2 linked regions of the [Eubacterium] eligens ATCC 27750 genome follow. Each later gene encodes a partner of the first gene's protein in a complex. Links are inferred from orthologs where the notes say so. Each region holds a gene or a part of one and is shown on either strand. Other genes may lie near its edges. The genes, in order: uvrB and EUBELI_RS07500.

Region 1 (11,643 bases):
TAAGAATAGATCTCACAATATACATTACATTCACGGACACGGCGCGCAACCAGCTGGTTGTACTGACCACCGAAGTCAATGACAATAACTTTCTCCTGATCCATGATCAATCTCCAATCTTGTGTATTTATATATACATTATAGTTAAACTTGCCACTTATGACAAGCCTTAATTCTCCCCAATTCCTATCTTGCTAATTCTACTCCAGACAATCCTTATCTATGCATCTTTCTCCCCAATTCTCTTCTTCACATAAGAATCCATCTTCTCTCTGACCATCGCCATCTTTCTGTTGGTCTCCTCATTATCAGAATGAAAATGCATAAGCTTTGCAAGATAGCCCTGTTCCACAGTAATCCGCACACTCTCATCATACACAAGCTCATAAGCAAGTGATACATGACCAATAACAGTATCAGCCGGTGTGCGTCTTATTGCTTTGAGTATACAGTGTTCCTCATCAAACGCTTCTAACACTTCATCTGTAATATCACTCTTCATCAGTTCTTCAGTCGTAGTGTTATATATTTCTTCAAGTGGAGTATCAATATTAACCTTAAATATATCAACCTTATCAGCGTCACGAAGCACATTGCAGAATGCCTGCTCACGGCGATTAAGTCCCTGTGGAATTCTATACATATTGTGACACCTTATTGCAAGCTCAAGCATTTCAATGTCCGATTTATTCAATCTGTCATACAGAAATACTCCATCAGAACTATATCGATCCTCTAATGCTCCTGACTTGTAACCTGTACATTTGACCATACCTTTAAGAAAAGTACTGATAAGACCATCTTTGAACAACAGGTCTGCACCGAATTTTGCATGGTCAACAGAGTCCGCATCTGAAAATGTGTTATAACGCTTTATCTGTTCAAATCTTCCAACATCATGAAGCATTCCGGATAACCATGCCAGCTCAACATCATAGGCACACATTCCAGCTGCCTTTGCAATTCTTTCGCACAAAGCTGCAACTCTGTAAGTGTGGTCAATTTTTAATTTAATCTTAGGGTCATCTGCATTATAAGCTGCTGTGTATTCTGCAAATGCTTTCTTAACATGCACTCTGTCAACATACACACGGTTTATCTTGGCATTTTCATAATAACCTTCAACATCAGCCACCTTTCCCTCATTCCATGTGTCTATAATATCAGGCACATCAGATAAAGAATGGCACACAACTGAAGTCAGTCTTCGGATGTCATCGTTAATCTCAATAGTATCAGGTATATGAATCACCTTCATGCCTGCTGCATATCCTGCTTTAATGCCATTAATGCTGTCCTCAATGACTACACATTCTGATGGTTCACAGCCGATAAAACCTGCTGCCCTTAAGAATATGTCTGGCTCAGGCTTTCCATGCTCAACCTCATCTCCATATACAACACCAGAAAGATAATCCCACGCCCCTATTCTGTGAAGACTCTTTTCTGCACTGGACTTCTGTGTTGAAGTTGCTACGGCACATTTTAACCCGTTATCCTTAATATAATCAAGCAGCATATGAAGCCCCGGTTTAACTGGGACTTCCTCTGTTTCTCTGATTTGGTGAACATGGTCTGTCCGCATTGTACACATTTCCCAGTAATCCTGCGTTCCCTTATAATAGTCATCAAAAAAGCTCTGGCTAAGCTTTGCCGGTGCACCTTTAAAACTGTCGATAAGCCATAATGGCATTTCAACATTTTTCTGGGAAGCTGCCCACAGCCAGCCAAGATTAGACTGATTTTCCGTATCAATCATAACTCCGTCCATATCAAAGATAATCCCTTTTATCATAACTGCCTCCATTCAACTCCCCAAAATATTAAACCGACATACCTTGCATACTCTTCCCTGATATCAGTTGCTTCATTTCCTGTTCTTACTTCTCTTCCAGATACTTCTTAACATACTGTCCGGTATAAGACTTCTTAACCTTAACAATCTCCTCTGGTGTTCCTTTGGCAATAACAGTTCCGCCGCGGTCGCCGCCTTCCGGTCCCATATCTATAATATAATCTGCTGTCTTAATAACATCAAGATTGTGTTCAATAACAACTACAGTGTTGCCGCCCTCTGCAAGCCTGTGAAGAATATTGACAAGCTTGTGGACATCAGCAAAATGCAGACCGGTTGTAGGCTCATCAAGAATATATATAGTCTTTCCTGTGCTTCTTCTTGAAAGCTCTGTTGCAAGCTTGATTCTCTGTGCCTCACCACCTGAAAGCTCAGTTGATGGCTGTCCAAGCTTGACGTAAGACAAGCCAACCTCGTTGAGAGTCTCAATCTTTCTTCTTATACTTGGCACATTTTCAAAGAAATCAACTGCATCCTCAATAGTCATGTCAAGAACATCATATATACTCTTATCCTTGTATTTAACTTCAAGAGTTTCTCTGTTGTAACGCTTACCCTCGCAGACTTCACAAGGAACATACACATCCGGCAGGAAATGCATCTCTATCTTGATAATACCGTCACCGGAGCATGCCTCACATCTTCCACCTTTAACATTAAAGCTGAATCTACCCTTCGTATATCCTCGTTCCTTCGCGTCCTTAGTCGTTGCAAACAGGTCTCTTATCATGTCAAATACACCTGTATAGGTTGCCGGATTAGACCTTGGTGTTCGTCCAATTGGTGACTGGTCAATATTAATGACCTTATCAAGCTGCTCTATTCCGTCAATTCCATCATGGTCGCCTGCAATACATCTCGCCCTGTTAAGCGACTTTGCAAGGTGCTTGTAAAGAATCTCATTAACAAGTGAACTCTTGCCTGAGCCTGACACACCTGTTACGCATGTGACAACTCCAAGCGGAATATCTACATCAATATTCTTAAGATTATTCTCCCTTGCGCCTCTTACCTTAATCCAGCCAGCAGGCTTTCTACGCTCTGCCGGTACAGGTATCTTGATTCTTCCTGACAGATATGCGCCTGTAAGTGAGTCCTTGCACGCCATAATGTCCGCAGCAGTTCCTGTTGCGACAACTTCTCCACCATTTCTTCCTGCGCCTGGTCCGATATCCACAATATAATCGGCTGCAAACATAGTATCCTCATCATGTTCAACGACAATAACTGAGTTACCAAGATCGCGCAAATGTGTCAGAGTTCCCAGCAGCTTGTCATTATCCCTCTGGTGAAGGCCGATACTTGGCTCATCAAGAATATAAGCAACTCCTACAAGACCTGAACCAATCTGTGTAGCAAGCCTGATTCTCTGCGCTTCACCGCCTGACAGAGTTCCTGTAGCACGCGAAAGAGCCAGATAATCAAGCCCTACATCTACAAGGAACTTAATTCTCGCCTTGATTTCCTTAAGAATCTCTGCACCAATAAACAACTGTCTCTCTGATAGCTTCATATTCTCAAGGAATTCCTGAAGCTTTATAATAGACATGTTAGTAATCTCATATATGTTCTTATCTGCAATAGTAACAGCAAGTGAAGACGGCTTAAGTCTCTGTCCGTGACAGGCAGAACAAGGTCTTATTCTCATAAATTCCTCATACTGCTGCTTGGTATTATCAGAATATGTCTCTCTGTATCTTCTCTCCATATTCTTGATAAGACCTTCAAATGCGACATCATATACACCCTCTCCGCGCTGGCCTTTATATTTAACCTTTACAGAATGTCCCTTAGTACCATTGATAATAATATCCTTAATATCATCAGGATAATCCTTGAATGGTGTCTTTAATGAAAATCCATATTCCTCTGCAAGTGCATCAAGAACCGCCCTGCTAAAGCTGCCCTCATCCTTAGATGACTGCCATCCCATTCCGACAATAGCGCCTTCATCAATGCTGAGACTCTCATCCGGTATAAGCAGCTCTGCATCAAACTTCATTGTATAACCAAGTCCGAAACAGTCCGGGCATGCGCCAAATGGATTGTTGAACGAAAAGCTTCTTGGCTCAACCTCATCAATACTTATACCACAGTCTGGGCAGGAAAAGCTCTGGCTGAAATTAAGTGTCTCACCATCAATAACATCTACTGTCATAAGACCTTCGGCAAGCTTAAGAGCTGTCTCAATAGAATCTGTAAGTCGTTTCTGGATTCCGTCTCTTACAGAAAGTCTGTCTACAACAATCTCAATATTATGCTTCTTATTCTTATCAAGCTTAATCTCGTCTGTAAGCTCGTACATGCTTCCATCAGCAATAACACGCACAAATCCGCTCTTCTTTGCCTGTTCAAAAAGCTTTACATGTTCACCCTTTCGTCCACGGACAACAGGTGCAAGAATCTGAATCTTAGTTCTTTCAGGAAGTGCCATAATAACATCAACCATCTGGTCAACTGTCTGTTTGTTGATTTCGCGTCCACATTTTGGGCAGTGAGGAATACCAATTCTTGCATAGAGAAGTCGGAAATAATCATATATCTCTGTAACAGTTCCTACTGTAGAACGTGGATTCCTGTTAGTTGACTTCTGGTCTATAGAAATAGCCGGTGAAAGTCCTTCAATACTGTCAACATCAGGCTTTTCCATCTGTCCTAAGAACTGTCTTGCATATGAAGACAGTGATTCCATATACCTTCTCTGACCTTCTGCATATATTGTATCAAATGCCAGACTCGACTTTCCCGAACCTGAAAGTCCGGTAAGCACAACAAGCTTGTCTCTTGGAATATCAACGTCTATTCCCTTAAGATTATGCTCTCTTGCGCCCTTTATCCTTATACAGTTCTTATAACTGCCTCTTTCAATCTCTTTCTTTAACTTACTATCAGCCATGTTTCTTTCCTTCATAAATATATTTATTAATCTCAATCATCTTGTCACGAAGCTGTGCAGCCTCCTCAAAGTTAAGCTCTGCTGCTGCCTTACGCATGTTCTTCTCAACCTGCGTCTTAACTTTCTCAAGCTCTTTGATGCTCATAGATTCATAATCAACCTTAAGCTTTCCTGAAGCGTCACCCGGCTCCGCTGCCTTGCTTATGCTTATAAGATCTCTTACTGCCTTCTTGATTGTCTGTGGAGTAATTCCATGCTCATCATTATAATCCTGCTGAATCTTTCTTCTTCGTTCAGTCTCTGAAATAGCCTTTTCCATAGATTCAGTAATCTTGTCTGCATACATGATAACATGTCCCTCTGCATTTCTCGCAGCCCGGCCAATCGTCTGTATAAGCGATGTCTCTGTTCTTAAGAAGCCTTCCTTATCAGCATCAAGTATTGCAACAAGGCTGATTTCAGGAATATCCAGACCTTCTCGCAGCAGGTTGATTCCGACAAGAACATCAAAACCATCAAGACGCATATCTCTTATAATCTTCTGACGCTCAAGCGTATCAATATCTGCATGAAGATATTTAACCCGGATTCCTGCCTCTTTAAGATAATCAGTAAGGTCCTCCGCCATTCTCTTGGTAAGTGTAGTAACAAGCACCTTGTTCTTCTTGGCAGTTTCCTTGTTAATCTCAGATATAAGGTCATCAATCTGTCCTTCAATCGGCTTAACAGTTATCTCCGGGTCAAGAAGTCCGGTAGGTCTGATAACCTGCTCAGTTCTCATAAGCTCATGCTCTGCCTCGTATGTGCTTGGTGTTGCTGATACGAAAAGCATCTGTGAAATCTTGCTCTCAAACTCGCTGAAATTAAGCGGTCTGTTGTCCTTCGCAGATGGCAGTCTGAAGCCATAATCTACAAGCGTAGTCTTTCTTGACTGGTCACCGGCATACATGCCTCGAATCTGCGGAATAGTGATATGCGACTCATCCACAATAATAAGAAAATCATCTGGAAAATAATCCATCAGCGTATACGGAGGACACCCTGCCGGAAGTCCTGCCAGATGTCTTGAATAATTCTCTATTCCTGAACAAAAGCCTGTCTCCTGCATCATCTCTATATCAAAATTCGTTCTCTCTTCAATTCTCTGTGCCTCTAAAAGCTTATCCTCACTCTTGAAATACTTCACTCTCTCGGCAAGCTCTGCCTTGATGTTCTCAATAGCAGCGTCCATCTTCTCCTTCTCAACAACATAATGTGAGTTAGGGAATATCGCAATATGTTCAAGAACGCCTTTAACTTCGCCTGTAAGGGAATCTATCTCACTTATTCTGTCCACTTCATCACCAAAGAATTCAACTCTTATGGCATCACCTGATGATGATGAAGGATACACTTCAACAACATCGCCTCTTACCCTGAAGGTTCCTCGCTTAAAATCCTGGTCGTTCCTTACATACTGGATATCAATAAGCTTTCTTATGCAATCATCCCTGTCCTTCTCCATTCCCGGACGAAGTGAAATAACCATGTTCTTATAATCAACCGGCGCACCTAATCCATATATACATGAAACCGAAGCAACGATAATAACATCATTTCTTTCAGAAAGTGCCGCTGTTGCCGAATGTCTTAATTTATCAATTTCATCATTAATAGATGAATCCTTCGCAATATAAGTGTCACTCTGAGGTACATAGGCCTCTGGCTGGTAATAATCATAATAGGAGACAAAGTACTCAACCGCATTCTCTGGAAAGAACTCCTTCATCTCCCCATACAACTGCGCTGCCAGTGTCTTATTATGGCTTATAATAAGTGTAGGTTTCTGAACATTCTGTATAATGTTCGCCATTGTAAATGTTTTACCAGAACCAGTTACACCAACTAGAGTCTCAAACTGATTGCCTTCCTCAAAGCCCTTTGTAAGTGCTTCAATAGCCTGCGGCTGGTCGCCCATAGGCTTAAAATCCGAATGTAATACAAATCTGTCCATAATCCCTCCTTGTTTTCCAACATTTTTCTCATTATACAATATAACAGCCAAAAAGTACAGAACAAACATTCGATTTGTCCTGTACTTTATTCCATACTTCTATAATCTTTATTCTGCCGCGCTGACACTCATTTTCCCATTGAGATACTCTACTGCTGCCTTCAACTGCACATCTTCAGTCGCATCATCCGGAAGCTCCACAATACTGTCTGGTGTCACTCCCTTGCCGTGAATATCCTGTCCCTTAGGAGTAAAATATTTGGCAATTGTATACTTAACTGCACTTCCATCAGTAAGCGGACGGATTGTCTGCACAATACCCTTACCAAATGTCTGTGTTCCGATTATCTGTGCCTTATCATAATCCTGCATTGCACCGGCAAATATCTCAGATGCACTTGCACTATTGCCATTTACCAAAACTGCCATCGGAATATTAAGCTCATGATTATCAGAACCTGAATATTCCTGTCTCTTACCAGACTTAGTCTCTGTATACACGATAAGTCCGTTCGGAAGAATATAATCTAGCATATCAGCCACAGTCTTAAGAACTCCGCCAGGATTATTTCTTATATCAATTACAAGTCCTGTAATTCCCTGCTTCTGAAGGTCATCAACAGCCGATTTAAACTGCTCTGTTGTAACATCATCAAACTGCGAAATATAAATATAACCTATATTATTCTCAAGCACCTCTGATGAAACAGTCTTAATATCAATCTTGTCTCTTGTAACTGTGAAACTCAGCTTCTCGCCATTTCTCATAACAGTAAGGTTAACATCTGTACCCTTCTCGCCCTTAATAAGGGCAACTGCTACAGAAAGGTCCATTCCTGTAATATCCTCACCATTAACCTCTGTTACCTTATCTCCATTTCTGATACCAGCCTTATATGCCGGTGCATCCTCATATGCCTCTGATATAAGTATTGAACCGTCGTCAGCCTTCTGGCATACAGCACCAATTCCATAGAAAGAACCTGATGTTGACTCCATCATTGACTTATATTCTTCAGGCGTATAATAAACAGTATATTTATCACCATATGCAGCAAGATATGCCTTAAAAATGTTGTCTGCAGCCTTTTCATCATCTACATCATCAAAGTAGAATCCATCTCCAAGCAGCGAATCCAAAGCATTCAGCTTACCTTCAACCTTAGTTCCGATTCCTTCATTATCACTTGTTCCAACATCCTGGACATATATACGTCCGTCAATTCCAATATGAAGATTACCACTTCTTATAAGTCCCATGAATACGCATGACAACGCCAGTATCACAACCAGCAGTGTTGCCACAACACCAATAATAACGCCTTTGCCTAAAGCATGTTTTCTCTTTCGTTCCTGTGCGGCCCCTTCCGAAGAAAAAGGTCTGTTATTATCATATTCCATTGAGTCCTCCTATTAAGTTGAATTATTTATTTAAAATATGGCATAGGATTAACATATGAATCATTGAGCCTTACATCAAAATGCAGATGTGCGCCAAATGAATTACCCGTATTACCCATAACACCAAGCTTCTGTCCTTTCGTCACCTGGGCTCCTACTGTTACATTTAAACTATCAAGATGCAGGTATCTCGTATACAGTCCATTACCATGATAAATCATCACATAATTACCCGCTGTTGAGTAACCCTCGCTCTGTCTGTGTGCAATAACAACTTTACCGTCATAAGCTGCATATACAGGATCACCTGAAACTCCTGCCCTGACCGCTCCAATATCCACACCTTTATGCGGTGAAGTTCTGTCAGATGTATCTCCGTATGGAGAAGTTATTCTTGTACTTGTTGTTGGCCATTTGAAAGTTCCGCCATCATATCTGTTAGACGGAGTAACTCCGCTTGCTTCCTCTGCCTTAATCTTGGCTGTTATAGAAGCAATCTCTGCATCGAGCTTCTTCTCGTCAGCTTCGAGCTGTTTCTTATAAGCCACCTGATCAGCCGTATTCTTACTCAAAGCATTAAGCTGGGCATTCTTCTCATTCTGGACAACCTCAAGTGCATCAACCTGTGCCTGAAGTGCCTCCTGACTGGCAGTCAGAGTCTCTTTATCTTCTTCAAGCTTTACTTTAGAAGATGATATAAGATTAATCGTTGACTGATATTCCTCAAGCATCTGTCTGTCATACTCTGATATCTTATTAATATACTCAAATTTATTAAGCATATCCGCCATACTCTGTGATGATAAAAGCACTTCAACATATGTATAATCATTATGCTCATACATAAACTGGATTCGAAGCTTCATAGCCTCATACTGGCTTTCCTTATCAGCCTCAGCCTGCTCAAGCTGTGCCTGTGTCTCCTCAATCTCAGCCTCTAATGTTGCAATCTGGGTATTAATATCATCTAATGACGCTGACAATTCTCCCATCTGGGCATCCAGTCCCTGAATAAGAGATGTAAGGTCTGAACTCTGTGCCTTAAGCTGAGCAATCTTGTCTTCTGTTTCTTTCTTTTTATTCTGTATATCATTCTGCTGGTTCTGGGCATTCTTCAGATCCGATTTATTATCTCCAAATGTAACCTGTGCAAAACAATACGGTATAAGCAGCATTACAATCATGAGTGCCGCTGTTATTTTCTTTATTAAATTGTTACAAAACAGTGCTTTCTCCATACAGCCACTCCTTTACCATAATTAAAATGTTTTCTAAAAACAAACAGGGACTTCTGCATCCGTTTGCAAAAGCCCCCAAAAACTATCCGAAACTATACATCGGCATGCTTTCTTACAGCGAAGAAACTTCCTATAAGACCAATACCAATTCCAAGAATAACTGCTACCGGAATAAGTACCTCAAATACTTCTGATGCTGGCATAAATGCTAATATATTCTGTAAAACAGAGAATTTTCCAAGAACAAAATTAACAACTCCACCATAAATATACCTCAATATTGCTACCGGAATAATAGCACCTATAAGTCCTATAACGATACCTTCTACGAAGAATGGCGCATTAACAAATGCATCCGTAGCTCCTATATATTTCATGATTGATATCTCATCTTTTCGTACTGTAATACCAATTACAATTGTATTAGTAATAAGGAATATAGATACCGCAAGAAGAACAACAATTACTGCAACTGCAACATAACTTACAAGTCTTGCTGCACTGGCAAGTCCGCTTGCTGTAACCTCTGAACGGTTAACCTGTCTTATTCCATCCTTATTCTCTAGGTACTTAACCAGTGTACCCTGATTACTTGCATCCTTAAGATATATTTCATAAGAAGAAGAATTAGCTAAAGGATTATCATCCTTGAATCCTTCTGCAAGTTCAGGATATGCAGCGAAATACTCACTCTTAAAGCTTTCCCATGCATCATCTGCAGACACATACTGAACTCTTGATACTTCTTCTCTTTTACTGATTTCATCTCCAAGCTTCTTAATATCTGTCTCACTGAGATCTTCGTCAAAGAAAACTGTTACACAGACCTCTGTCTCAGCCTTCTTAATCATATACTGGAAATTAACCACTATAGAATAGAACACTCCAAAAAGGAATATACATGCTGTAATTGTTGCTATTGATGCCAGTGAGAACATCTTATTACGATGGATGTTCTTAAATCCATCTTTAATATGATATGCTAATGACCTAATCTTCATAGAAATAACCACCCTTTTCCTGATCGCTGATAATCTTTCCTTCACTCATAGTAATAGTTCTCTTCTTCATCTGCTGAACTATCTCCATATTATGGGTAACTACAAGTACTGTTGTTCCCTGCTTATTAACCTGATTAAGAATCTTCATGATTTCATTAGAATTGGCAGGATCAAGGTTACCTGTTGGCTCGTCACACAACAATATAGCCGGCTTGTTAACCAGCGCTCTTGCAATTGCGATTCTCTGCTGCTCACCACCTGATAACTCATTAGGAAAAGCCTTATATTTGTCAAGAAGTCCTACCATGGAAAGCATCGCAAGTACTCTTGACTTAATCTTTCTGTTAGGAGCTTCTACTACCTTCTGTGCAAATGCGATATTCTCATATACATTTCTGTCTGGTAACAGACGGAAATCCTGGAATACTACACCAATATCTCTTCTAAGATACGGAAGCTTCTTTCTTGTTATCTTATTGAGATATTTCTTATTAACATATATCTTACCTGATGTAGGATCTAATTCCTTAAGTAATAGTTTGATAAGAGTCGACTTACCTGAACCACTCTTACCTACTATAAATACGAATTCACCTTTCTGGATGTGAAGATTAATTCCATTAAGCGCAGCAACGCCAGTGGAATATGTCTTCGTAACATCTTCCATGATTATCATGTATCATTTCCTCCAAAAATCACTAAAATGTATCTTTACTTTCCATATACTTCATGTACTTAACTACCATAAGAGCAATCTTAAATGTTATTGCATCATCAAACACTCTGAGGTCAAGCCCGGTTATCTTCTGTATCTTATCCAGTCTGTAAACAAGTGTATTTCTGTGAATGTAAAGCTGTCTTGATGTCTCTGAAACATTAAGGCTGTTCTCAAAGAACTTATTAATTGTTGACAGAGTCTCATCGTCAAAATCATCAGGAGCCTTTCCTTCAAATATCTCCTTAATGAACATCTGACATAATGGTATAGGAAGCTGATATATAAGACGGCCTATTCCTAATCTGTTGTAAGCAACAACATTCTTATTGCTGTAGAAAATCTTTCCCACATCAAGTGCCATCTTTGCTTCCTTGTAAGATCTTGAAACCTCCCTTATATCATTAACAATTGTACCATAAGCAACATGTGCCGCACTCATCGCCTCAGTGTTTAACATATCAATTATAACATCAGCTGTCTTGTCAAGTTCATCATATGACTCATTGCCTTTAACTTCCTTAACAAGAATTATACTCTTCTC
Region 2 (11,863 bases), 260 kb from region 1 along the record:
AGTTGTTTTGAAATAATCATCAAATATGTAACCATTTCTTTATCAAAATCATTCTTTATGTGCTCTATTATACCCATATACATATCTTTTTCATTTATATATTTGTTCATATAATTAATTAATGCCACTTCACATAATACTTTTTTATCATACAAGCTTGTTTTTATTACATCTTTCCAGCACTGCATTACACTTGTAGGAATTTTTATATAAAATGTTTTAGTATCATCATTTATATATCTCCTTACCTGTGCCATTGCTTCTCCAGCCTTTTGCTGTTCTGCATTAACACTAACCTTATTTTTATATGCTTCCACCTGTTTACTTAGCTTCGCATTTTCTTCTGTCAATTTTTTTCTCTTCATTGAAATTTTGAAATTCCTTATATTCCATCTTCGTTATTATTTCTTCATTATCTAAAACAATACGATTTAATTTATATGCTGTCTGATCTAATACATAACCAATTTTTTGATTTCAACGGTGCCATTTATTCCGATACCGGTGAAATCATCGAGTTTCATGACAGAAAGCTGGATGCTCTGGAGGATATCATTGAATCCTCCAATGGCAAACCTGTCCTTGTAGCCTACTGGTTCAAACACGACCTCTCACGAATCAAAGAGCGTTTTGATGTGAGAGAAATATAGTCCAGCAAGGACATCACCGACTGGAATGCCGGAAAAATCCCGGTCGCAGTCATCCACCCTGCATCCGCCGGTCATGAACTCAATCTACAGGCTGGCGGTTCCACCCTTATCTGGTTTGGGCTGACATGGTCACTGGAATTATATCAGCAGACCAACGCCCGCCTTTGGAGACAGGGACAAGCCTCCAGAACCGTGGTGATAGAGCATATCATCACAAAAGGAACCATTGATGAGCGTATCTTGAAGGCTCTCTCCAAGAAGGAGCTGACACAAAACGCCCTTATCGATGCGGTAAAAGCAAACCTATGACAGTCTTTGACAAAACACGACAATCCGTGCAAATCCGAGGGAAATAAAACAACTCGGAGGTAAAGCATGAACGCAAAAGAATATTTATTACAGGCTCGCTATCTTGATGAACACATCACCTCAAAGACTCAACAGATTGCATCCTTAAATGATCTTGCTACCAAATGCACTTCTACTATTTCAGATATACCGAGAAACCCCAACCATGGTGGCTCCAGAATGGAAGATGCCATTTTGAAAATCATTGATTTGGAAGATGGCCTGAAGAAAGACATCGAAAAGCTTGTAGATTTAAAGAAAGAAATCATGGGTGTTATCCATACTGTTCCCAACGTAGAATACCAAATGCTACTGGAAAAACGCTATCTCTGCTTCATCACTTAGGAACAGATAGCAGTGGATCTGAACTATTCTATACAGCACATGCCCTGCTTCAAAAGACCTACACCACCGACTTTCTTAACAAGACCAGAGTTAAAAATAACGGGCTTGTTCCTCAATACTATGTAGAAGGCGACCACGAAGCCATTATTCCAAAGGACATTTACCTGCAGGTACAAGAAGAACTTGTCCGCAGACGAGTGGTAAAAACCAGTGCCAATAACAAAAAACGAAGCTATAGCTGCAACCACTGCTTCTCACAAATCGTCATCTGCGGTGAATGCGGTGAAATGTTCCGAAAGCTTCACTGGAACAACCGTGGCGTCAAGTCCATTGTCTGGCGTTGCATCAGTAGGCTGGAGTCCACAGGTTTGGAATGCCACGCTCGAACCATCAATGAGCTGGTTCTTCAATATGCCGTTGTCAAAGCCATCAATCAAATGCTTGGTGACAAAAGCAATTATCAGGCGCAGCTCCAGCTTAACATTGCCGCAGTTATCCGGACATCACAGGCAACAGCCATTGACAGCATTGACGAAAAGCTGATGGCGCTGCAACAAGAACTGATTCAGAAAGCCAACAGCAAAGAGGACTACGATGAAATAGCGGATGAGATCTTCAGGCTCCGAGAACTTCGCCAGAAAACAACCGTCGATACTGCTGCAAGAGATGAACAAATAAAAAGAATTAACGACCTGCAGGATTACATTTCGCAGCAGACCGCCCTCCTTACAGAATTCGATGAAGCATTGGTGCAACGCTGGATCAAGCAGATCACCATCTGGGATGACCATATCACCGTCGAACTGAAATCCGGTGTTAGTATCGATGTTGATGCATAAGTCCCATAGACGCATGAAACCCTCTATATGGCTGACAAAATTCATTTCATTACGAGTAGTCAGAAAATCAAGCATTATTAAAATAGCCCCACCACTGGATTTTTTACTCCGGTAGTGAAGCTTTTTTTTACTTAGAAAGCATCTGATATTTCCTGTGAATAAACTCAATGATAATATCCTTAAAGGCATGGACGATTTCTATTATGACATCATCACTTACCATTTTGCTGTTCTCAGTAACCAATGCAACTTTCGCTGTATCGATTTTCTCTTCTGCACCTTGAACTTTCTGAATGATCTTGTCTGTCTGCGCTTCCGTCATACTGTTCTTCTTTTCTTCTGTCATTTGAATGACCTCCTTATCTTTGATAAGGTTATTCTAGAGCTTTTTCATTAATTTCATTAAGAACGAAAATCAGGATTTTTATTTGCCTGTCTTAACGCTGTGTATATTTCTTTAACATATCTAATTCTTTTGTTTGTCCAGCTCTTATCCGATACAAATATCTGAAAAACATCATACTCTTCCATTACCAAAGCCCAATCCTCAACGGTCGTATTCTCAACAAACCATTTCCTGATATTAGTTCCTTGATAAGTCATACGCATCAACATTGATGATACTGTCACTAGTGCTTCTCTGTATCGAGCTTCATCCGTTTCTGATAAGTCCAGAAATGATGATACAAACTTTTCTCGGATAAGAATCATACGACTGTCTGTATGAATTATACCTCCCGTATATTGAGGCGGTAGTTCAGATATCAAGCCTACCGATCCGCAGAACAAAGAACATTTTCGTTCTACATCTTCAATATATTTTTGACCTGTCCTATCCATCTCAACTGCAACGTTATAGTAAAAATCAAAAGCATACTTCCATGCAAGTGTATATAAGGCTAAAGAACCAAAAACCATACCTTCTGGTCCTTCCTCAGATTTTTCTTTCATGGTACGAATAACATCATCATATTCATTAGCATATTCGATGAAGATTTGTTTTGTAAAATTTTTACTCAATATTCTATTGTCTGTAATTGCAGAAACAAGCCTCATATCATGAACATTATTTATCTCCCAGTATTGAAAATCATTAAACTGATAACCTTCTATTTTTTCTTTAATATCTTTCATATTCGGTGAAAGCAGACCATCCAGTTCAATTCCAATTTGTTCTTTCCGTGTTAGATATTCTTGCATACGGTAATCATTTATTTTTTGAACCGTCCGTTGATGTAACATTCTCTCATCATCTAATTCTGGAGATGTCATATGAGCTCTCAGTGAACTCTTCTTTGCCGTCGAATCATAGGCAAATTTACAACATTCAAACAATATTTGCATTACTAAATCATCGAGGTCAATTCTATCTTCAAGCAAAAAAAATATATACTTATCAGGAAGCGTGCCCGTGATAACTTGTTTTATTGTCTTAAATACTTTTTTCATTTTATCGTTCAACACGCTAATTCACTCCTGCTTTTACAATCTACATTACAAGAAATCTGCTCGTTTGCTATCTGAAGATACAATAAGTTTATTACTATGTAAGGCAATTATGCGATTAAACTTCTTGACCAGCTCTCTATCTGCCATACGATAATCTACATTATTGATTTCGTCACTTCCTCTCGCTATTAAAAGCATATGTTTTGGGCTAATTGGAAAATAATAACCATTCATATTATGAGCTTCCACATAAGATATATGTTGAAATGAAGGATTATCTGAAGTTATAAACTTCCCTGCATCTGAATACGCTTCAAATAATATAATCTGGCAATTCTCTACCGCTTTTGCTAAAGCAGTATGATAGAAGCCACCTTTCTCTTTATAGAACATTCTATATAACTCTGTAAACCATACAGCATCCATCATTTCATCAATTTCATCACTTCCTCCGAACGTACTTTTTAACAGTTTACTCATCCTTGTATATACACCTGTTGCATCAAACCGAGGACTTCTACACAGCATCATAAAAAAGAACTCCATTATATCTTTTGCAGCGACTTCAGAAATTGTTCTTACACCCCCGGCTTCAGGGTTTGGCGCTATCTTGTGAACTTCGTTAATAAATGTATGTAGGATGCTTTCCCACTTCGATTCAAAAATATTACTGAATGAATCTTCTAATAGATAGCATCTCATATCATCAAAACGATTCAATAGTGCTTTCTTTCTTGCTGTTGTTCCATCATCATAATAAAAATCCCATTTATCGATATCAAACAAATGCTTGTAAATGCTCTTTTTTGTCTTGATAATACTATATCCTAGTTTCCCGTAAACAGGCTTTGAGGAATTACTTCTCATTGAATTGTAAATTTCATCAACAAAATAATTGTAAACCTTTGGGCACTTTCTTGCTAAATAAAACTGTCTGAAACTAATCGTATATAAATGAGGCTCCCAGAGAATTGCTTCCCTAGTGCTACCTTCTCCATTATCCATACCATTCGTGTAATAATAAACTCCGTCAAATTTCTTATTCGGCTCTTTACTTGTCTCAACTTTAGTCTCCCAAGCCTTCAAATATATTCTTGGGACAAAATGTTGATTTTTCGTTGGCATATGAGTTCCACCTCCTGTTATCTATTCCACTGCAAGTCTATCCCTTAGTATCGAGTGGCCGGAACTGCGTCAGCCTTGTTATCCATATCACTGCCACAACACACGACATCTAATCCACAGCCTAAACCCTACCGCAATTTTCCGGCCATCCACTTTTTCTCCAGTCAGGCTAAAAAGTAGATATGTTTCCATATAAGAAAACCGAGCTTTTTCAGAGGTTAGGCTTTATATCCCAACTTCCGAAAAAGCCCGGAAATACGCCACTTTTCAGCACTTGATTTTATTTCCTTGACAGCAAACATACCGACTCAACATGCCCCGTATTAGGAAACATATCCACGCAACAGCACTTCTCCACCTTATACCCTCTCTCCTGCAGAGTAACAAGGTCTCTTGCAAGCGAAGTAGGCTTACATGATATGTACACCATTCTGTCAACACCGTAGTCAATAATCTTCTCAAGCGCCTTAGGGTGAATTCCGTCACGAGGTGGGTCAAGTACGATGAAATCAGGCTTAATCTCAATATTATCAAGCGCCTTTAAGACATCATCTGCAATGAACTCACAATTAGTAAGACCGTTCTGGGCTGCATTCTTCTTAGCAGCCTCAACAGCTTCCGCAACAATCTCAACACCGATAACCTTGCTGGCAACCGGAGATAACATCTGTGCGATCGTACCAGTACCTGTATACAGGTCATATATAACCGGTTTGCTGTCAGCCACATCTCCAAATCCGCCAGAAAGCACATACTCCCTCGCCTTAGAGTAAAGCACTTCCGCTCCAAGAGAATTAGTCTGGAAGAATGAGAACGGAGTTATCTTGAAACGCAGTCCAAGAAGTTCCTCCTCAATATAATCATGACCATACAGAAGCTCAGTTTTCTCGTTAATTACTGCATCTGCAAGGCTGTCGTTAAATGTATGGAGAACACCTGTAAGAGTGCCCTTATATTCAATTGATGTCAGGCGGTTTACAAGCTCTGTGAAATCATGCTCAATCTGAGTTGTTGTAACAATATCAACAAGAATCTGTCCTGTCTTTACTGACTTTCTTACAAGAAGATGACGCAGATATCCCTCGTGGCTTAACTTGTGCTGGAAAGGAAGCTCCTTCTCTATTGCATAATCCTGAACGCATGTGAGAATCTTTCTGTAATCCTCATCAATAATCTTACATTCTGTAACTGGAACAATATCATACATGCTGTTTCGTTTGTGAAGTCCGAGTGCAAGAGGTCCGTCCTTGTACTCATCGCCAAATGAAAATTCCATCTTATTACGGTATTCTTCTGTAACCGGACTTCCGATTATCCCCTCAAATGGAAGCTCACCCGAAACAACTTCTCTAAGAAGCTTTTCCACCTGTGTGCTCTTAATCTTTAACTGTTCCTCGTAAGCTACTGTCTGGTAAGTGCAGCCACCGCATTTGCCAAAATGTGGACATGCCGGGTTGGTTTCAAGCGGACTCTTCTCAACAACTTCCATAAGTCTGCCTTCGCAATGTCCCTTTCTTTTCTTATTCACGCAGAATCTGACAGTCTGTCCAGGAATTGCGTTCTTGACGATTGCCTTTTCCTTCTGTCCGTCCTCATCTGTCACCCACACTGTCGCCTTGTTAGGGAAATCAACCTTTTCAACTTTACCTTCGTATACGCTTCCTTTTTTCAATCTATACTCCATTCCGCACATGAATTGTGCCTGTTATTAACATATTAATAGTTTCTGGCAGCACTTATTCACATAACGGCATACCTTATATAATTTTATCAGAAAAATGTGCTAAAGTATAGTAGTCACATTTACTCCACCACGCTGGCATTCTTTGCCTGCACTGCAGAATGTATTCTTTCAAGTACCTTGTCACACAGCCATGTATAAGCAGCACCGGCAGCATTCAGTCCTATACGTAATGCAACTGCATAAGGCATTCCAAAAAGTCCCGCCGCAATTGATAATGCGCCAAATGTATTAAAAGCTGTCTGCCATGCATAACCAGCGGAATATCCGACTCCGATACCACCTATCATGCCTATATACGGATACATTGATTCTGGCAGTACTATATACATCACTGCAAAAATCGCACATCCAACAACATTAAACAATGCCCTGTTTCCAATTCTCTTATCAACATCTTTAGAAAACGGCAGACACACTGACATGCACGCAATTCCAATCCACATTGCCCTAGGCAGTCCCATCAGGGAAACAATCAGCATAGCGCTTGATACGATAAATGTAAGCTTAATGTACCATCTTGTCCTTGCTGAATTAATATTAAATTCCTTAAACAAGTCCCAGAATGTTCTTCTATATGGTCTGTTCCTCTGATTCTTATAGAAAATAATCATGCATACTAACATCCCGGCAAGCAGTCCCACAACTCTCATTATATATTCATGGCCTGTGACATCATATCCCTGCAGCAAAAGATACCCAAGAACGAATGTTGAATGATTATACATAATTACATTGTGACATCCCATTATCATAAGAAGCATAATACACACAACATTTATTACAAATGCAGCAACTGGCGGTACCATATTAGAAACCCTCGGTCCTGCTATCAATATTGCATATATTCCCATTATCGAAACTAAACCATGTGATGTCTTAATTCCAAAATCCGCCTGTCTTAATACCAGCACCGCAAGAAGCACTGTCACTCCGACAACGCTGTTATTATTCCCCAGCAGCTTACTGAATACTGTAACTACTGCGACGCAGAATATCATAACAAGATACACCTTAAAATTATATATAAGAATATGTCTTCTTTTCTCTTTAGAATCCTGTGTGTTCTTGATAAGCTGTTTTGAACCAGCCGAGCTTAACTGTAACTCCTGATAAAATGTCATAAATTCCCGATTTCCTTTCCTCCCCTTAAATTTTGCTTAATAACAGGGTTGAGTAATATAACACTGATTACACCCCTATGTCAATTAAGAAATAATTAAATATTATGCAATAAAAAAAACCACAACCACTGACATATCCTAATGGACATATCAAGCCGGCTGTGGCTTTCAATCATATCGCACTTATTACATTACTTCTCGATGTCTTCATCCTCGAAATCATCGTCAAAATCTTCGTCTTCGAAATCTTCATCATCGAAGTCATCTAAATAATCTGGTGTAAAATATCTGTATACAGCATAAGCGATACCAGCAACTGCTGCAACTGCACCAACGATAGCAAGAACAGCTATGATAATTGTGCTGCACTTCTTGCAGCATTTCTTATCTTCATCTTCCTTCTTGCTAATAAGTTCTCCTAATTTAGTAGCTGCGATAAGCTCATCTAATTTTTCTTTACTCATAACAATATCTCCTTTCATACCACGGATTTAATAAATGTATTATAGCATAGCGTTAAACATTTGTCATTATAGTTTTTTAAGTCTGGCAAATCCTGCCAGCATTTTCTTCTGTCCGTACTCTGCAAATTCAACTGTTACCATATAGTCTCTTGCTGAATCCTCTATAGCAAGTACCTTTCCTTCGCCGAATTTCACATGGCTCACCATATCACCGACACTGTAGCCAAGTCCACCTGAAGATTTTGCACTTATATCTGCACCTCTTGCAGCACCTATTACATTTCTTGAAGACAAGCCGCTTCGTGTAGGCACTCCTGCATAAGCACTTCTTACAGAATCTGCCGGTGTCTTTCTCTTTTCTGGTTTCTTAAGGTCAAATAATTCCATAGGGTCTTTTCCAAATCCCGGATTAGAACTGCCATTTATCTTAACCTTTCTTGAACTATATGTTCCTGCTGCCCTTCCGCCTGGTGTGCCACTTCCGTAGCTGCTAAGAATTGATCTGGCTGTTGCGCGCATGTTAATGCCTGTTGTATCCGGCTCATCTGATGTCCCGCCATATGCAATCCTGCCTTTAGCATACCCACTGGAATTGTTTTCTATGTGCATATAATCCTTAGGAATTTCATTAATAAATCTTGAAACCTTATTCATCTGTGTTTCACCACGCACCATACGCGACTTGGCACTTGTAAGATTAAGTATTTTCTCTGCTCTTGTTATTCCAACATAGCACAGTCTTCTCTCTTCCTCTATCTCAGTTGAATCATCTGACACAATTGTCATATAGCTTGGGAAAAGTCCGTCCTCCATTCCTGTCATATACACGATTGGAAATTCCAGACCTTTCGCACTGTGCAGCGTCATAAGCATTACATGAGGCTCTGACTCATCAAGATTATCAATATCCGCTATTAAGGCAACTTCTTCAAGAAGTCCTGAAAGTGTAGGCTCTTCGCCTGCTTCTTTACAGCTCTCCTCATAGCTTACAACCTTATTAATGAATTCATCCAGATTCTCGCGTCTTGCCTCAACCTCTTCCACCGTTTCATTCTGTGAAAGGCTCTCAATATATCCTGTATCCTCAATTACAGCCTCAGCAAGCTCCTTTAATGACATAAATTCTTCTTTGGCACGCAGTCTTCCAATAAGGTCAACAAATGGCTCTAACTTGGAAAGTGCCGCATTCTTTATTGTGTCAATATCCTTTGCATTGACAAGTGCTTCCCAGAAAGTAATATCATTAAAATCTGCATATTCCTGCAATCTGTCAATCGTAGTATTACCAATCCCCCTCTTCGGAACATTTATAATTCGCTTAACCGCCTGACCATCAAGACCATTATCAATAGTTTTAAGATAAGCAAGAATATCTTTGATTTCCTTTCGCTGATAGAAATTCTGTCCGCCATATATCTTATATGGAATGTTGTGAATCATCAGCTTTTCTTCGAGCGCTCTTGACTGTGCATTAGTTCTGTAAAGAATGGCAACATCATTATAATTCCAGCCATCCCTTACATACTCTGCAATACCACTCGCAACGCCTTCTGCTTCATCATACCCGTTCTCATACAGAGTATAATTGACCTTCTCGCCCTCTCCGTTATCAGTCCAGAGTGACTTGCTCTTTCTGCCAATATTATTACTTATCACCGCATTTGCAGCATTAAGAATAGTCTGCGTCGAACGGTAATTCTGCTCAAGCTTTATAACCTTAGCGCCTGTGAACACATTTTCAAAGTTAAGAATATTATAAATGTTTGCTCCACGGAACTTATATATAGACTGGTCATCATCACCAACCACACATATATTGCCATACTTTGCTGCAAGCATTGCAACAAGCTTAAACTGTGATGTATTAGTATCCTGATACTCATCGACCATTATATATCTGAATCTGTCCTGATAATGCTCAAGTACCTCTGCATCACTCTGAAACAGCTCAACCGTCTTGAATATCAGGTCATCAAAATCAAGTGCATTGTTAAGCTTAAGCGTCTTCTGATATTCTCTGTATACGCCCGCAATTCTTCTAAGATTATAGTCGTTACCTGCCTCAAGCTCGAACTCATCAGGAGTCTTTAACTCATCTTTAGCAGATGAAATCTTACTCATAATTGCACGCTCTTTAAGCATCTTCGTATCTATATTCATCTTCTTACATATATCCTTGATTACAGACTTCTGGTCGTCCGTATCATATATCGTAAAGTTATTATCGTATCCAATTCTGTCTATGTATCTTCTTAAAATTCTCACGCATGTTGAGTGGAATGTACTTACCCATACAGCCCCTGCACCCTGTGCCACAGTAGTCTCAACTCGTTCTTTCATCTCTCTTGCAGCTTTATTAGTAAATGTAATTGCCATAATATTATATGGGTCTACTCCGCATTCTTCTATTAAATATGCAATTCTGTTCGTAAGCACGCGTGTCTTTCCAGAGCCTGCTCCGGCAATAATAAGCAGCGCACCATCTGTATATTTAACTGCCCTTTTCTGGCTGTCATTCAAATCTTCTAATCTCATATATCCACCTTCATGCAAATGTGAAATCTATATCCACCTTATTTCTGCCAACTACCACATTATACAAAAACAACGGGATGTTGCCAAGCCAATATGACAACATCCCTGATTGTTATTTATTAAATTCACATATTACTAATTGTCAGATTATGCAAGCTTTGTTCCACAGTTAGAACAGAACTTAGCGCCATTAGTTGGTGTTCCACAGTTAGGACAGAACTTAGGTGCTGTGCCACCTGACACATTTGCATTATTATTCATTGCAGTATTCATGTTATTCATCATCTGCTGTCCAACCTGCATTCCCATCTGGAGCTGCATCATATCACTGGCAATATTCGAACCGCCTCTTGAATTGCCGATACTATCAGCCATAGCCATCTGTGTATATCTGTTCATATCTCCAACCATTGCCTGAGAAGCTGCCTTATTAGTCATCTTCTGTACTTCTTCCGGATAAGAGAAGCTTGAGATAGTAAAGCTTGTTATTGTGATTCCTAACTTGCTCATCTCCATATCAAGGTCTGTCTTAATACCCGCTGAGATATCATAAGCATTAGCCTGAAGATTAAACATATCCTTGCCTTCTTTAGAAATCCACTTCATAAGAAGCTGGTCAAGAACTGCTGATATTCTTTCCTTAACATCTGCAACAGTGTACATCTGCTTTACACCTGCTACCTTGTCTATAAGCGTAATGTAATCAGATACTGAAAACGAGAAGTTACCGAAAGCTCTTATTGGCATGCCACCTGGAAGTGCCTGTGTTGGAATAAGAATAGGATTCTTAGTTCCCCACTTCTCTGTGAATTCCTTAGTATTAACGAATAAAACTTCAGCTCTTACTCCACTGTTGAAGCCAAACTTAAAGCCTTTAAGTGTTGATAAGAATGGAATAATCTGTGATTCAATATCAAAGCTTCCCTCGTCCTTAAAAATACCTTCAATCTTACCATTGTACATAAAGATTGCATCCTGGCCGGCGCGGATAATCAGCTTACTGCCTTTCTTGATTTCTCTGTTGGTCCATTTCCAGAAGATTATATCATCTCTGTACTCTTCCCATTCAACTACGTTGGCAAACTGCCCTTTGAATAATCCCATGTTCCCTCTCCTTATCTATGTATTGCTTATCTCATTATAAATGTGCTTCTGAATTATAAGCCCATCTGAGCCTTAAGTGCTGCTAATTCATCATCAACTGCTGTGTTAGCTGGCTCTGCATCATACTTAGCTGCAAGAC

The links.
Region 2: the proteins of uvrB (region 1) and EUBELI_RS07500 are in contact, whole or in part, in a crystal structure (PDB 7EGT), measured with the Thermus thermophilus proteins. The link is inferred for [Eubacterium] eligens ATCC 27750 from one-to-one orthologs. Residues at the interface, in WP_096411307.1 of Thermus thermophilus: Glu23, Leu25, Arg26, Asp27, Gly28, Glu29, Arg30, Phe31, Arg55, Glu326, Asp327, Phe328, Glu379, Ser382, Gln383, His398, Gly400, Arg401; in WP_096412145.1 of Thermus thermophilus: His654, Arg656, Phe657, Gln666, Asp668, Glu669, Lys680, Arg681, Leu682, Ser683, Lys685, Tyr686, Ala687.

Annotation. Positions count from the first base shown.
Region 1 is NC_012778.1:1,865,041-1,876,683, forward strand. Bases 4,245-7,157 are described here. They hold uvrB (excinuclease ABC subunit UvrB), read right to left. Parts: upstream 6,745-7,157; coding sequence 4,744-6,744; downstream 4,245-4,743. Other genes in these bases: uvrA (excinuclease ABC subunit UvrA), read right to left, coding at 4,245-4,751; EUBELI_RS08700 (S41 family peptidase), read right to left, coding at 6,853-7,157. Outside these bases: guaA (glutamine-hydrolyzing GMP synthase), read right to left, coding at 1-104; EUBELI_RS13960 (HAD-IA family hydrolase), read right to left, coding at 221-1,795; more of uvrA, read right to left, coding at 1,881-4,244; more of EUBELI_RS08700, read right to left, coding at 7,158-8,145; EUBELI_RS08705 (murein hydrolase activator EnvC family protein), read right to left, coding at 8,172-9,383; permease-like cell division protein FtsX, read right to left, coding at 9,476-10,384; cell division ATP-binding protein FtsE, read right to left, coding at 10,374-11,060; EUBELI_RS08720 (PucR family transcriptional regulator), read right to left, coding at 11,083-11,643. UniProt on the Escherichia coli protein: The UvrABC repair system catalyzes the recognition and processing of DNA lesions. A damage recognition complex composed of 2 UvrA and 2 UvrB subunits scans DNA for abnormalities.
Region 2 is NC_012778.1:1,599,857-1,611,719, forward strand. The notes cover bases 7,887-11,019. They hold EUBELI_RS07500 (ATP-dependent helicase), read right to left. Parts: upstream 10,621-11,019; coding sequence 8,152-10,620; downstream 7,887-8,151. Other genes in these bases: EUBELI_RS07495 (hypothetical protein), read right to left, coding at 7,887-8,085; EUBELI_RS07505 (SPFH domain-containing protein), read right to left, coding at 10,768-11,019. In the rest of the region: EUBELI_RS07455 (hypothetical protein), read right to left, coding at 1-350; EUBELI_RS07460 (hypothetical protein), read left to right, coding at 1,026-1,343; EUBELI_RS07465 (zinc ribbon domain-containing protein), read left to right, coding at 1,541-2,182; EUBELI_RS07470 (hypothetical protein), read right to left, coding at 2,310-2,528; EUBELI_RS07475 (hypothetical protein), read right to left, coding at 2,585-3,646; EUBELI_RS07480 (DUF4238 domain-containing protein), read right to left, coding at 3,677-4,756; 23S rRNA (uracil(1939)-C(5))-methyltransferase RlmD, read right to left, coding at 5,037-6,428; EUBELI_RS07490 (FUSC family protein), read right to left, coding at 6,560-7,621; more of EUBELI_RS07495, read right to left, coding at 7,813-7,886; more of EUBELI_RS07505, read right to left, coding at 11,020-11,724; EUBELI_RS07510 (PspA/IM30 family protein), read right to left, coding at 11,778-11,863. UniProt on the Escherichia coli protein: A helicase with DNA-dependent ATPase activity. Unwinds DNA duplexes with 3'-5' polarity. Translocates on single-stranded DNA with 3'-5' polarity. Initiates unwinding more efficiently from a nicked substrate than double-stranded DNA.